Regions from separate parts of the Paenibacillus sp. CH40 genome, predicted to be linked through region 2. Evidence: a T-box and tRNA genes for the amino acid it is inferred to sense, from the RefSeq annotation. Region 2 holds a T-box; the other holds one or more tRNA genes.
What was found. A T-box is a leader RNA that pairs with one kind of tRNA and senses whether it is charged. The one in region 2 lies ahead of leuS (leucine--tRNA ligase), so its partner is inferred to be a tRNA-Leu.
Positions count from the first base shown of each region.

Region 1: it encodes a tRNA-Leu, which carries the amino acid that the T-box ahead of leuS (leucine--tRNA ligase) is inferred to sense. The anticodon was not compared.

Region 1 is NZ_JANAVQ010000001.1:604,383-612,134, forward strand. It holds gene NLX73_RS02670 (glycerol dehydrogenase) at 1-503, shown strand, start outside; gene NLX73_RS02675 (hypothetical protein) at 690-905, shown strand; gene NLX73_RS02680 (glycosyl hydrolase) at 978-2,009, opposite strand; gene NLX73_RS02685 (hypothetical protein) at 2,041-2,319, opposite strand; gene NLX73_RS02690 (hypothetical protein) at 2,673-2,855, shown strand; gene NLX73_RS02695 (YnfA family protein) at 2,908-3,234, shown strand; gene NLX73_RS02700 (hypothetical protein) at 3,330-3,482, shown strand; gene NLX73_RS02705 (hypothetical protein) at 3,560-3,748, opposite strand; gene NLX73_RS02710 (hypothetical protein) at 3,879-4,037, opposite strand; tRNA gene NLX73_RS02715 (tRNA-Leu) at 4,285-4,370, shown strand; gene NLX73_RS02720 (MBL fold metallo-hydrolase) at 4,707-5,384, shown strand; gene loaP (antiterminator LoaP) at 5,878-6,399, shown strand; gene NLX73_RS02730 (4'-phosphopantetheinyl transferase family protein) at 6,565-7,293, shown strand; gene NLX73_RS02735 (acyl carrier protein) at 7,343-7,582, shown strand; gene NLX73_RS02740 (beta-ketoacyl synthase N-terminal-like domain-containing protein) at 7,579-7,752, shown strand, end outside.
Region 2 is NZ_JANAVQ010000001.1:420,825-428,576, forward strand. It holds gene aroE (shikimate dehydrogenase) at 1-819, shown strand, start outside; gene yhbY (ribosome assembly RNA-binding protein YhbY) at 888-1,184, shown strand; gene nadD (nicotinate-nucleotide adenylyltransferase) at 1,202-1,792, shown strand; gene yqeK (bis(5'-nucleosyl)-tetraphosphatase (symmetrical) YqeK) at 1,776-2,372, shown strand; gene rsfS (ribosome silencing factor) at 2,369-2,716, shown strand; gene NLX73_RS01875 (CvfB family protein) at 2,713-3,621, shown strand; gene NLX73_RS01880 (class I SAM-dependent DNA methyltransferase) at 3,624-4,397, shown strand; gene NLX73_RS01885 (tautomerase family protein) at 4,470-4,859, opposite strand; T-box leader at 5,044-5,300, shown strand; gene leuS (leucine--tRNA ligase) at 5,362-7,752, shown strand, end outside.

The sequences.
Region 1 (7,752 bases), 180 kb from region 2:
CAGGACTGGGACTTGCTCGTCTTTGTTATGATACGTTGCTGGAAAATGCTGTGAAGGCCAAACGTGCTGTGGATCGTAAAGTATATACTCGTGCGGTTGAGGATACGATTGAAGCTACCATTTATCTGAGCGGTGTTGGTGCAGAATCAGGTGGGTTGGCAGCAGCACACGCCATTCATAATGGCATGACGGCTGTTCCTTCGCTCCATAAAGCACAGCATGGTGAGAAAGTTACATTCGGTTTGTTAACCCAGCTAGTGCTGGAAAATGCACCGAAAGAGGAACTGGAAACCGTGATTAAACTGGTGAAGGATGTAGGCCTTCCGTTGACGCTTCGTGACTTGGGTGTAGAGGAATTTGTTGAGGCTGAATGGCGCCAAGTGGCTGAAGCTGCTTGTGCATCGAATGATACAATGGTCAACATGCCGTTCCCGGTTAGTCCTGCTGACGTGTACAATGCAATCATTGCAGCGAATGCAATAGCAGAATCCTATCAAGAATAGTTTCTTCCTAAATCACGAAAATGGGTTTACAAAAACGGGTCTGTCACATCACTGGCAGACCCGTTTCGTTTACGTGCACTAACTTGTGAAACAAAAGAAGGGTACCAGGGACTTATATCCTATCTTGTTCTGACCGATATACATGTAACAGGGAAATTAGGTTGGTTACACGCAGGAGGAGATTTGATGTTGGTGCATGGTAGAACACGTAGGGGTAACTTGTACATCCATATGTCCAGCGGTTTTCACAAAATTGGAGATTATCGGGAAGAATATTCTGTAGCACCGGGTGATCGGCTGATGTCTAGACTGTCCAAGCGGATCTACACCATTGTATCCGTACATCTTGGTGAAGAGGCGTATGCCGATATTGATCTAGAAGAGGTTATCAGAAATAGTTAGAGAGCTTTATTTGGATTTAGTATAAAAAAAGCTTCCACTTTGCTCTTAGAGCGAAGTGGAAGCTTTTTTCTTTCAGCGGAGGGACTCATGAAGAAGGTCTCGTGTGATGATATTATTTTGGTTCATAAAATGTCTGATTGCTGCTTGTGAATTGGTTGCAGACAGCTCCTTTCCCCATGTCATGGCATAGGCCCAGGCTGGCTGGTTTTGCAGCACCTTCGCACTCGGCAGAATATCACTTTCTCCGATTCCCATAGGCTTGCCCTGCGCAAGCTTTAGCAATTCAGTGTAATAGGAGGATTTATAATCATTATTATAGATATCAACTGCAAGAATATCTACCCGGTTAATACCTGGGAAGGACAGATTATAGGGAGTGCTATATGCGTTTGGGGCATTGGGACTCCACACCCACAACAGGTTATCCAGATGATGGACATGAGTGAACCGATCATACATTAGATTCCACAACTTAGCGTAATTTTGCTTGTTCCCCCACCAAAACCAGTTGCCGTTCATCTCATGATAGGGTCTCCATAAAACAGGTACATCCGCGTCTCGTAAAGTCTTAAGGGACAGAGCCACCTCATCCAGATCGGCGATCAGTTGTTTATATTGCGGGGTACCCGGCGTGATGTAACGATTAAATTCAGCTTGAGTTATTTTTGCTTGTACATTTTTCCACGTTTTGGGTGTGCCCGGTAGCGCCTGATGGAAGGTAATAGCTACGATTCCGCCGTCCTGACTCCATTGGATAGCACTATTCACAACATGCTGACGTTGCTCTTGTAGGGCCGTACGGGACTGATTAGCTAATCCTCCAAACTCATAGCCGTGAAGTCCTGCGTATTGTCCGCTGATTTGTTGTAGCTTGTTATTTTGTTCATCCGGTGCCTCTAAGTAATCATGCTGCCCGGAAATTAGCATATCATCCGGTACATTAGATAGGTAGGCAAGTAATTGCTTGGCTTTGGCAGAGGCCTGAACATTAATTGGCGGGGCGGCATCGGCAACAATGAATGATTGCTGAGAGCCGCTGAAGAGTAAAACAAGCATTAGCAGTAGCACCCTCTGTAACCAAAAGCGTGTTGAGTGAGATTTCATGGCGCTCCTCCTTTGATGCATGGTAATGGGATTAGTATTTTTCTTTTTGCTTTCTAAGCTGTATATAGGCACTAATAATAATCACCAGCAGACTAATCGTGGCCCATCCATTGAATTCCTGTGAGTGTATCCAGTTGTCCCATACAAGGAAGCCTAAAATTACAACGAGCAAACCCATTGCAAGATACATTTTGGTTTGTGCTGGACGTTGGGTGCGTTTTGAAATCCAATGTATGATGCCGAAAACGATGGCTGCCTGAAATAAAAATATGCCCATTATCATTAAACTTGCTATAAAGATTGGGGACATCGGTATCCTCCTCCTGGGTTTACAAACAGAATATGCAGGTTGTAACCGGGATGTGGATTCTTGGATGTGAATTTAATTACAATTGCAGTAAACAATTGAGCGCTGGTTACGATCTTGAACAAGTTGACTAAATTATACCATAACTACCGTCCTGCAATGAAAGACGTCTAAATACCCACTCTACCTTGATTCGACATCATACTTTATATTCAGCGAAATATTGACATATGGATATGCACTTCATATATATGAAGATGCAATCAGAAATATGTGGTAAGTATATGCATAAAAGCACCGCGAAATCGACGGAAAAGTTTGGTATGATTAAAGTGGATTGAAAAGGAGGTACTCTTATGAATGAAGAAAACAGACCATTCTCTAGATCAGCAGATGCTGAAGGAGCCAAAGCGAACTTTGATGCCAATCAGCGGAAGCTTCACTCCGAGGGAGTGCCTAGCTTATGGCGTCAGGTCAGCAACCTGCTGATTCTAGTTGGCGTGATTGCATTGATTATCATTTTAGCTCGAGTGCTCTAATTGAGATATCCAAAAAAACGAAAAGAATTTGAAGAATTAGGGATGTGAAATGGTGTTAAAGGCAGCTTTACTTTTTATATTGGCTGGCATCGCTGAAATTGGAGGAGGATATTTGATTTGGCAGTGGCTGCGTGAAGGGAAGACATGGTATGTCGGACTTTGCGGCGGAGTAATTTTGGCTGTGTATGGAATCATCGCTACCTTTCAGGTTTTTTCCTCCTTTGGGCGTGTATATGCAGCATACGGAGGTGTCTTTATTGTTCTTTCCATCGCATGGGGCTGGTGGATTGATAAAAAGACACCCGACTTGTACGATTTCATTGGTGGATTGATTTGTTTGGTCGGTATAGCAGTAATCCTGTTTCCGCGATCAGGGTGATAGGACGAAAAACCCTTTTTTATTTTCGAAAACATGACTATAGGTCTAAAAAAATAAGCTTCATATTCCGAAATAGAACTTAAGGAGGGGGTTCTATGAACTGGAATCAAATGAAGCTTAGATTGAAATTTGGCAGTACTATGCCGAAGAATGAAGGTAATTTCTCTTTTGGTATCATGTGTGGACTCTTAATCAGCATCGTGCTGTGGATATCGATCATTGGCTGGATTATGCTGATCTTTAAGTGATTTTACGAAATCACTGTACATATCAAAACAAATAAAATTAAGGGCTGCTCACAAACCTGTGTCCTATTACCCATGCTTTATTTTGTGAAATCGTTACGTAACTTGTCTATCCCGCGACCTATGGCTTCATCAATCATATCGGTAGCAGCAGGTGTATCTGCATCGGTGTCAGGAATGCGATTAAATCCTGGCTCGCGCTTGTCGAGGGATTGTTTATGTTCGATTTGATCGTCATTACGATTTTTTTCAGAGTTATTATCTCTCATAGTACATCACAGCTCCTTTTATTAGGTACATTCAGCTTCTATACTTTACATAAACGCTTGTGCTCCAGACTAAACGTTGATAAAAATAAAACCGGGAGGAAGTAAATCCCGCCCGGCACTTCCCAAACAACTAGCGATGCTCAATCAGATCAATCGCTCCCAGAACAACATGAGCCAGTCCGAAACCGAGAATGCCTGTAGCTGCAAGTTTGTACTTACTGCTCAGCAACACAGCGCCTGAAGCCGATACTACCGTTCCAAGAACAGCTGGAATCATACCTTCACGCATTCGTAACACCCCTTCTGGTAGTTTGGAAAGACGTTTATTAGTGTAATTCAAATGTGCACAAGTTATACAAAAAGAGAAAATTATTATTTTTTTTAAAAAACACTTTACAATTCGATAAAATTATCGTATTATATGTTGGTGCCCAATTGAACGACATTTACATAACGAGAACACTTCTTAATCAGATGCATGTTTCTCAGATACTTGTAAGACAAGTAAGTGTAAAGATTAGCGTTCCTAAATTTATGCCGGGGTGGCGGAATTGGCAGACGCACAGGACTTAAAATCCTGCGGTAGGTGACTACCGTACCGGTTCGATCCCGGTCCTCGGCATTCTTGAATTACCATGGACACATCAAAGTTAAATGAACGAAAATAATGAGAGATCTTGTAGCTGCAGTGGAGCATTCAGCAGGTACGCAGGATCAACAAAAAACGTCTCACCGTTAACATACGGAGAGGCGTTTTTTGTTTTGGCAAGATTAAGCGATCTTGTAACAGAGAGTCGGAGCCTTTCTATTGCATCAATGGTTATAATCGTAGGTACCACGAAATGGGGGCTTTATAATTGAGTGTAAATTATCTCCAAAAATGAAGAGGTATAAATCCTTCAAACAGAATGTTGTTGTTTTTAATTAATCATTGGGAAGGTGGTTCAGTGAAGCTGATATGAATCTGACTTATCATATGGAACAGTTAAGAGTTTGTTTTATGAATTTCATTAACTATGTATATTTTGTAATGGATGAGAAAACAAGAGACATAGCTATTGTTGACCCATCATGGGATTTATTGAAAGTAGAATCCTATCTTCAACAATTGAATGGCGATCTCAAAGCGATACTATTAACTCACTCACATTGGGATCATATTAATTTGGTAAATCCACTCCTAGAAAAATATAACCCGCAAGTATTCATGTCAATAAACGAAATCGATTTTTATAATTTTAGATGTAGAAATTTACATTCAATTAAAGACAAGGATTCAATCAAGGTTGGTGAAACGGAAATCAAAAGTCTTTTGACCCCCGGACATACCGTGGGAAGTGTATGCTATCTGTTGTCAGATCGCTTATTTACTGGGGATACAATTTTCATTGAAGGTTGTGGCTTTTGTGACCCAAATGGAGGAGATCCGGTAGAATTATATAATAGCGTTCAAAAAATAAAGCGAGAAATTGATGACTCTATTCAAATTTATCCTGCTCATTCATTTGGTAAAGCGCCTGGTTTTACACTCAATCACCTCATGGATGAAAATATTTATTTTCAATTTACGAGTAAGGAATCTTTTATTAAATTTAGAATGCGTCCGAACCAAAAGGGACTGTTCGATTTCAAATGAGTCTGTAATGTGGTTCAGTTCTAATGGTGAGAGAAAAATTTGAATATAAAAAATAGTACATAACGATCTATCGCTTGTGTATGCCTCAGATGCTCAAGTTCACTAGTATAAAACACCCAGATCAGTTTTTTTATGAGCCGCTAGAAACATAAAAGCTGTACTCGAAAGATAATAATGACCTCAAATTGAGCCATTTTCAGAAAGATTTGCGAATCCAATGATGAACTTGCCGTTCCCAATCAACTGTGAATTGACAGGGTTTGAGTAGAGGATTATAATGGAAAAACATTATTCCAATTATATGATTATATGAAAAATAAAGGAACTTGTCTGTGGTTAATCGCTGGCGGGTCACGTTAACCATTAATAAGGGATATATCGTGAGAGATTGTAGCTTATCAAGTAGGATAAGTGAAAGGGCGAAGCTATGTATATGGGTAGTAGACATTATAGAAGATGATTTGGCAGTACGTTTTTATAGGAGATGAGTTAAGTGAGCTGGTACGTGTTTTTTGTGCGAACGGGTAGGGAAGAACAGGTCAAGCAGCTTATTAATGAGTGGTTGGATTCTGAAGTCTACAAACCCTTTATACCTCTCCAAGAGAGACTTTTTAAAGTAGCAGGAATAGTAAAGAAAGAATGGGCTCCTTTGTTCCCAAGCTATGTATTTATTGAGTCGAATTTACCTGACTTGCAGTTCGTAACCAGTACAAATTCAATGATTTGCACTTCTAGTGATATCATTCGTTTATTGAGATACTCGAAGTTTGAAGCTTCAATGAGAGATTCGGAGAAACAAATGTTAGAAAGTCTATGCAATGATAGCTATTGTATAGAATCATCAACTGGAATTATTGAAGGAGACAATATACGTATCCTAGATGGCCCACTTAAAGGAAGGGGGAGTATAGTCAAGAAAATAGATAGACATAAACGACAAGCGGTCATTCAGTTGGAATTTATGGGTGATATTAGGTTAGTGAGGGTAGCGTTGGAAATTATAAGTAAGGTTTAAAGTGGAGAACTTATGACGAGTTCATACTCCATGAGGAAGCTTTCAGAACCCTTAAGGGATTTGAAGGCCTTTTTTGATTTGGACTGCTAAGTTAGTAGTTTACTAGGGGGGATATGCGTAGCCTCGTATGCAGAACAACTAATATTGAAGCGGGAAGATGCTGTGATGAAGGCGGCCCTCAGTTTTGTCCATGCAGATTATAACGCAGACGCTCCCCTTGATCGGGAAGTTTTCCATTCGGATGAGTGTAGTTACTTCGAGAGTTTGGTATTCCATCGGCGGAAATCCAACTTTGTGCTTGGCAGGCTAAGTGCGAAACAAGCAGTTTCGGTGCTGTTAAGCGAGCCAAACCTGCGCAACGTAAGTGTGGAGACAGGTGTCTTTGGCCAGCCCATGCTTCGAATCAATGGTGTCCACAGTTACCAGGTGAGCATTGCCCATTGCGACTATATCGGAGCGGCTGTTGTTTTTCCCGAAGCGCATCCCATGGGCATTGATATTGAGAGGATTGATTCTAAGCGAAATAAGACAATTGAAAGCCAACTGACGACGGAAGAAAAGGAAAGAATCTCTGTCGTGCGGGGAGTAGGGGAGTACTCAGCTTTATTGACGGTTTTTTGGACAGTGAAGGAGGCCCTGTCGAAAATATTGCGCACAGGTTTTACAACATCGCTGCATGTACTTGAAATGAATGAGACCAGATTGGTGGATGGATACTTCCAAAGTACATTTTCACATTTTCCACAATATGCTGCCCAGTCTTACCGGTTAGGTGACTATATCTGCACGATTGTAGCACCAAGGAAGACGGAATGGAGTATGAATACTTCTCGGATTTATGAGAAATTCAATACAATTTTTCATCGAAATCCGTTTGTAGGTCATGCTTACTGAATACCAGGTTTGTTGAGTTTTAAATCATTTATTTTTTAGGAGGATACCCATGCATAAGGAAGAAGTATTCGATATTGTTAAACGTTGTATTTGTGAAGTGCTTCCTGAATTACAAGATCACACGTTCGAGTATAGCGATCGATTGGTGGATTTGGGTGCAGATTCAGTAGATCGGGCCGAAATTGTAAACAAGACGATGGAAACATTATCTCTTAATATTCCGCGTGTCGAATTGTCTGGCGTGAAAAATATAGGGGAATTGACAGATGCACTTTATGCGAAATTATGAAAAATTATGAAAAATCTGAGTTAGTCGTTACGGGGATTGGTGTGACTTCGGCGATTGGGCAGGGGAAGGCTGCTTTTGCCTCGGCGTTGTTCAAAGGGCAGCATGCATTTGGCGTCATGCAGCGCCCTGGCAGAAGAGGCGAAGCTTCATTTATAGGTGCGGAGCTGCCA
Region 2 (7,752 bases):
GTATTGGGTGATCCGATCAAGCACTCCAAATCGCCTCTTATGCATAAAATAGCTTTACAGGCAGCGGGGATTGAAGGAGATTTTGTACCTCTTCATGTCAAACCGGATCAGCTGGAAGATGCCATGAAGGGGATTCGCGCTTTGCATTTCCGCGGAGTCAATGTGACGATTCCCCATAAAGTTGAGGTTATGAAATATCTGGATGAGATTGATGAAGGGGCCAGACTCATTGGCGCTGTCAATACGATAGTGAATGACAATGGACGTCTTAAGGGCTATAACACGGACGGAATTGGCTACGTACGTTCTCTCAAAGAAGAGACTTCTGTCGAGTTGAAGGGCGCAAGAATTGCTGTTCTTGGAGCCGGAGGGGCTGCTCGTGGTGTGATTCATGCTCTGTTGGAGGAGCAACCGGAATCGGTTATTATTTTGAACCGAACACGTGACAAAGCTGAGCAACTGGCATTAGAGTGGACGACGAAAGCGATCCCAGTGAGGGGTTATTCCGACGAAGATGCCAAGAGCGTGCTCGCCACAGTGAATGTGTTGATTAACACAACCTCGGTGGGAATGTCTCCTTTAGCGGATGAGCTTCCACTGGAAACGAGCTTGATTCCGGAGGGAATCATTGTGAGTGATTTGATCTACAACCCGCTGGAAACGAGACTTTTACAGGAAAGCCGTGAACAGCGCGGCTGCACTGTACATGGGGGTTTGGGCATGTTCGTGTACCAGGGGGCTGTGGCTTTTGAGTATTTTACAGGGGTTGTCCCTGCTGTAGAGCAAATGAGAGCGGCTGTGCTGAGTAGCCTGTCGTAAGTAAGATTGTACATTAAAATTATGGAAATGCTGCATTGCATATGTGGCGACGAAGGGGTTAAATATACATGTTAACAGGTAAACAAAAAAGATATTTGCGTTCAATGGCGCATCATTTGGACCCGGTTTTTCAAGTAGGCAAAAACGGTACGAATGAGCATCTTATGCGTCACATCAACGATGCGATTGAAAAGCGTGAGCTGATGAAAGTGCAAATTTTGAACAACTGTTTGGACGACAAGCATGAAATTGCGGAAGAACTGGCCGCGGAGACAGGTTCTGAGCTTGTTCAGATCATCGGGAGCACTATTATTTTGTACAAAGAATCCCGTGATCATAAGGAAATTGAGTTGCCTAGAGGATAATACGCGGGGAGAAAATTATGAAAATCGGTATTATGGGTGGTACATTTGACCCGATTCATATTGGACATCTGCTGGCCGGAGAAGCGGCAAGAGATGCCTATGGGCTGGATCAAGTATGGTTTATGCCTTCTCATATTCCTCCGCACAAGCATCAGGCGGGGGCGAGCGGTAAGGAGCGTCTGGAGATGACGAGTGAAGCGGTAGCGGGTCATCCTGCTTTTGAAGTGCTGGATATTGAAGTGCTTCGCGGGGGAGTATCCTATACCATTGACACGATCAAGGAGCTTCAGGAGTTGCACTCTGCCGTGGATTTTTATTTTATTATTGGTGCGGATATGGTGAACTACTTGCCTCATTGGCAGGGAATTGAGGAGCTGGCGCAGCGAATTTGTTTTATTGGTGTTCGGCGCCCAGGATTCCAGCTTGCGTTGGATGAGTTGCCGCATTATTTGCAGGACAAGGTACTGCTGGCGGATATGCCGGTGGTGGATATTTCGTCGACGGATATTCGAGAGCGTGCTGCGGAAGGGCGCACTATCCGTTATCTTGTGCCTGATCGTGTGCATGACTATATTACAAGGGGCGGTTTGTATGAAGTACAGCCGTGAGCAATTAATGGAAGCCGTATCTGGTCAAATGCCTGAAAAGCGCTGGAAGCACACACTAGGTGTTATGCATACCTCAGTGGAGCTTGCGAAGCGCTATGGAGCAGATCCGGATAAGGCAGAACTGGCGGCTATTTTGCATGATGTAGCAAAATATTGGCCTGTTCAGCAGATGGAAGAGGTGATTCGCAGTCATCCCGAATGTGATCAGGAGCTTTTGGAACATGACAAGCAGCTCTGGCATTCAGAGGTAGGATACTGCGTTGCAGCAAGAGATTACGGAGTGGATGATCCGGAAATAAGGAATGCGATTCGCTGGCATACGTCAGGACGCGTAGGTATGAGCCTGCTGGATAAAGTCGTGTGTCTCGCTGATTACATCGAACCGGGACGGGATTTTCCGGGGGTTGAGCATATCCGTAAACAGGCAAAGAAAAGCTTGGAGCAGGGCCTTATCGCTGGATTCGACTCCACGATTTCATTGTTGCTGGAAAAGAAAAAGGTTATTTTTCCACTAACAGTCTTGTCGCGTAATGACTTGATTCAACAACTAAAACAGAGAAAAACGGAGGTTCATGAATGACCCTAACTAATGAGCAATTAATGCAAACAGCGGTTGATGCTGCAAATGATAAAAAGGCAATGAATGTTGTCGCACTGGATTTGCGGGGAATATCACTAGTAGCTGATTATTTTGTCATCTGCCACGGTAATTCGGATACACAGGTACAGGCGATTGCAACAGAAATTCGCAAACGCGCTCATGATGAAGGTGTAACCATCAAAGGAATCGAAGGAATGGATTCCGCCCGTTGGGTTCTAATGGATTTGGGGGATGTCGTAGTGCATGTCTTCCATCGCGACGAGCGCGAATACTATAACATTGAACGACTCTGGTCGGATGCTAAGGTTGTGGAAAAGGTATGAGTTTGATCGCCGGTACTTATGTCACCATTATGGTGGATCGTGAGGTATCTCCTTTCGGCTACTTTCTCACTGTTGGTGAGCAGGATGTGCTGCTGCATTATACGGAGCTGACACGTGAAATTGAAGTTGGTGAACGGTTGGAGGTATTTATTTTTCACGATACAGAGGACCGCTTGGCCGCAACCATGAAAAGGCCGTTCTTGTCGTTGGGCGAAATGGCAAAGCTTGAGGTGGCCGATGTGCATCCGCGTTTGGGTTGTTTCCTAGAGATGGGATTGGGTCGTCAGCTTTTGCTGCCGATTCGTGAGTTGCCAGAAAACCGAGATTTACATCCTCAGGTGGGCGACTACGTATATGCCATTATGGAGCATGACAAGCAAGGCAGACTGCGGGCTAAGCTGGCAGGGGAACAGGAGCTTGCTCCGTTGTGCTTCCACGCCCCTGATTCGTGGCTGAATACGTGGGTGCAGGCGACGGTGTACAAGCCGCTTCAAATGGGTACATTCGTTCTGGTGGACGGAGGTGTGCTTGGTTTTGGCGCGATTGGGATGATTCACTCCTCGGAACGCAACCGGATGCTTCGCTTGGGCGAAGAGGTCAAGGTACGGGTCACACTTGTTCGCGAAGACGGTCGGGTCAATCTGGCGATGTCGCCACGCAAGGAAGTAGGCCGTGATGAGGATGCGGAGCGGTTGATTGCTTTTCTGAAGGAGCGTCCGGGTGGCGGCATGCCTTACTCCGACGCAACGCCGCCGGATATTATCAAGCAACGGTTTGGTATTAGTAAATCCGCCTTCAAGCGTGCGATGGGCAAGCTGATGAAGGAAGGAATGGTTACACAAAAGGAAAACTGGACCTACCTGGTGGAGAAAATGCCGAAACCGAAGGACGGGAATGGGGAATAAAAATGGCTTCTTACCGGAAGTTTGCCTATGTGTATGATGAGCTGATGCAGGACATGCCGTACCCGGACTGGTTACGCTTTGCACGGCAGGCTTGGGATCAGTACGGTATGCCGCATACGGTGGCTGAGCTGGGCTGTGGAACGGGTTCGATTACGATTCCCCTAGTTAACTCGGGCTTCGAAGTGTCTGGAATCGACTTATCCTCTGACATGCTGGCAGTAGCCCGTCGCAAAATGGAAACCACTCCCCAGGGACAGCGATTGTTTCGTGAGGGAAGCGTTCGCTGGATACAGCAGGATATGAGAGAATGGATTTTACCCGAGCCTGTGGATTCTGTAATTTCTTTTTGCGATTGTCTGAATTACTTGTTGGAGGAAGAAGATATAATTTCTACTTTTCGTAGAACTCATGCTGGTCTGAAGCCTGGCGGAACCTTCTTGTTCGATGTACATCATCCGCAGACGTTTTTACGTTATGATGAAGAGCAGCCATTCGTACTGGATGATCGCTCTATCTCATATATCTGGACATGTGCGTTGGACACTCCCCGTTGTGAAATTGAGCATCATCTTAGTATCTTTGCGAAAGCAGAACATGAAGGACGCGATCTGTATCAGCGTTTCGAGGAAATACATGTACAGCGTGCCTATGATCCAGACTGGATGAAGGCAGAATTGTCCAAAGCAGGTTTTCGTGATGTGAAGGTATATGCGGATTTTGAATGGGTAGAAGCAGAAGATGACGCGGCGAGACTGTTTTATGTTGCTGTAAAATAGTGAAGACTCATTGAGCAAATTTAGGAAAAGAAAGACGCTTTTCATGATGACATGAAGGGCGTCTTTTTGCACTTATATATTCACTTTATAGTTCAACTGAAGCTCATCACCCGGTACACCCCGAATACCCCAGTTCTGTTTGGGCGTTTCAAATATAGTAATCTCAAGATCCTGTGGAGCAATGCCAAAATGGTCCGTAATTCGTTGGAATAACAGCTGGATGAGCTGCTTCTTAGCTTCTGTCGTTCTGCCTTCAAAGATACTGATTTCAATAATGGTGTACGCCTCAGAGCGACCATCGGCATATATAAAGTCTTCCTGATCCATAGGGAAAAAACGATGAAACCTCTTGTCTGGAGGATATTTGAACGCATCCACCACAGCAGAATGAATCACCTCTGATAGTTGCTTTTTGATTGGATTTAGAGTTTCTTTTAATCCAAAAATTTTAATCTGTGCCATGTCTCAGCTCACCTTTCTTATCTCAACTCAACTCAATTTGCATCAATTTAATTCGAAGTTATTATAAAACATTCGTATGCATGTGTCATGAACAATTAGTATGAAGAGGGTCTTTAACACCAAAGCTAGTCCTTATTTGACTTTTTTCGCGGTTTTCAATATAATAGTGCCATTATTAACGGTTAAACAATCGCTGATGAGGAATAGTAGCTTTGTCTGGACATATAGAGAGCCGGCGGGTGGTGCAAGCCGGTTGACAGCGCAAAGTGAACTCGCCTCGGAGATATGCGTCCAACGCAGGAACGCCTTTACAGGTGCTTGTATCCTGTTATTAACCCGCATCGGATCACCTCCGTTATCAGGTGCAAAGGGAGTAGAACGCGAAGAACGCTTTCTGCTAACTAGGGTGGTACCACGGGAATATAACCTCTCGTCCCTAGCGCTGACACGCTACGGGATGCAGAGGTTTTTTTGTTGCATACCGTTTGAGGAGGAAAAGACAATGACAGACACACAGCCGAAGCACGGCTATCAACCGCAAAGTATTGAACCAAAATGGCAGAAATATTGGGATGAGAACAAGACGTTCCGCACCGGGGAAGAGCCGGGCAAACCGAAGTTTTATGCTTTGGATATGTTTCCGTACCCATCTGGAGCCGGCCTGCATGTAGGCCACCCAGAGGGCTACACAGCTACGGATATTGTTTCACGTTATAAAAGAATGCGCGGCTACAACGTACTGCATCCGATGGGTTGGGACGCCTTCGGTCTGCCTGCCGAGCAGCATGCGCTGGATACAGGGGAGCACCCACGCGAAATTACGGTGAAAAACGTAAATAACTTCCGCCGTCAAATCAAATCGCTCGGCTTCTCCTACGACTGGGATCGTGAAATCAGCACGACGGACCCTGATTATTACAAATGGACACAGTGGATCTTCATCCAGCTGTACAAGCGCGGCCTTGCATATGTAGCTGAAGTACCCGTGAACTGGTGCCCAGCGCTGGGAACAGTGCTGGCGAATGAAGAAGTTATTGACGGCAAGAGTGAGCGTGGCGGTCATCCGGTCGTCCGTAAACCAATGCGTCAATGGATGCTGAAAATTACGGAATACGCGGATCGTCTGCTGGATGATCTGGAGGAACTGGATTGGTCTGAGAGTATTAAGGATATGCAGCGGAACTGGATCGGTAAGTCTACCGGGGCAGAGGTTCGTTTTCCAATTGAAGGCTATGACGAGCAACTCACAGTATTTACAACCCGCCCAGATACACTGTTCGGCGCAAGCTACTGTGTGCTGGCACCAGAGCAGGAATTAGTGGATATTATCACTACGCCTGAGCAAAAGGATGCTGTACAACAGTACCGTGAACAAGCTGCTCGTAAAAGCGATCTGGAGCGTACGGATCTGGCCAAGGATAAAACAGGCGTATTCACAGGAGCTTATGCAGTGAACCCGGTGAACGGCGAAAAGCTGCCGATCTGGATTGCTGACTATGTACTGGCAGGCTACGGAACTGGAGCGATTATGGCTGTACCTGCTCACGATACGCGTGACTGGGAATTTGCCAAGCAATTCGGATTGAATATCATTGAGGTTGTCCAAGGTGGAGATGTGGCTAATGAGCCATATACTGAGGATGGACCGCACGTCAATTCAGGCCCGCTGAATGGACTTACCAATGAGGAAGCGATTCCGAAGATGATTGAATGGCTGGAAGCCGAGGGCAAAGGACACGGCAAAGTCACCTACCGCCTGCGTGACTGGCTGTTCAGCCGTCAACGCTATTGGGGCGAGCCGATTCCGGTAATTCATCTGGAGGATGGAACGATCAAAACGGTTCCTGAGGACCAACTTCCGCTCGTACTACCGGAGATGGACAATATCAAGCCTTCAGGTACAGGTGAATCCCCGCTGGCGAACGCAACAGATTGGGTGGAAACCATTGATCCTGAGACAGGTATGAAAGCACGTCGCGAGACGAATACAATGCCGCAATGGGCAGGAAGTTGCTGGTATTACCTGCGCTTTATTGATCCGAAAAATGACAAAGAGCTTGTATCCAAAGAGAAACAACGTGAATGGATGCCTGTTGATTTGTATATTGGCGGAGCGGAACATGCGGTTCTTCACTTGCTGTATGCCCGTTTCTGGCATAAGGTACTGTATGATATCGGCGTAGTGGAAACGAAAGAGCCTTTTTATAAGCTGGTCAACCAGGGTATGATTTTGGGCAACAACAATGAAAAAATGAGTAAATCACGCGGTAATGTCATTAATCCTGATGATATTGTCAATACATTTGGCGCCGATACGCTGCGTATTTATGAGATGTTTATGGGGCCGCTGGAAGCGACCAAGCCATGGAATGAGAATGGGGTAGAGGGAGCACATCGTTTTCTGTCCCGCGTATGGCGCCTGTTTGTTTCCGAGGATGGTAGCCTGAATGATAAAATTACAAATGACGGCGGTAGCGATGAGTTCAATCGTACTTGGCATAAAACGCTGAAAAAAGTAACCGAAGATCTGGATGCGCTGCGCTTCAATACAGCGATCAGCCAGCTGATGATCTTCACCAACGATGCATACAAAGCAGACCTTCTGCCGCGTGCAGCAATGGAAAACTTCGTGCAAATGCTGTCTCCGCTTGCACCCCATCTGGCTGAGGAATTGTGGCAGCTGCTGGGGCACAATGATAGCATTACCTACGCGGCTTGGCCTGCTTATGATGAAGCATGGACGGTGGACGCCGAAGTGGAAATTGTTGTGCAAGTAAATGGTAAAATCGTACAGCGTGCAACGATTGCCAAGGACCTTGATGCTAAAGCGATGGAGGCATTCGCTGTGTCGTTGGACAATGTTCAGCAGGCACTGGCCGGCAAAACGATCCGC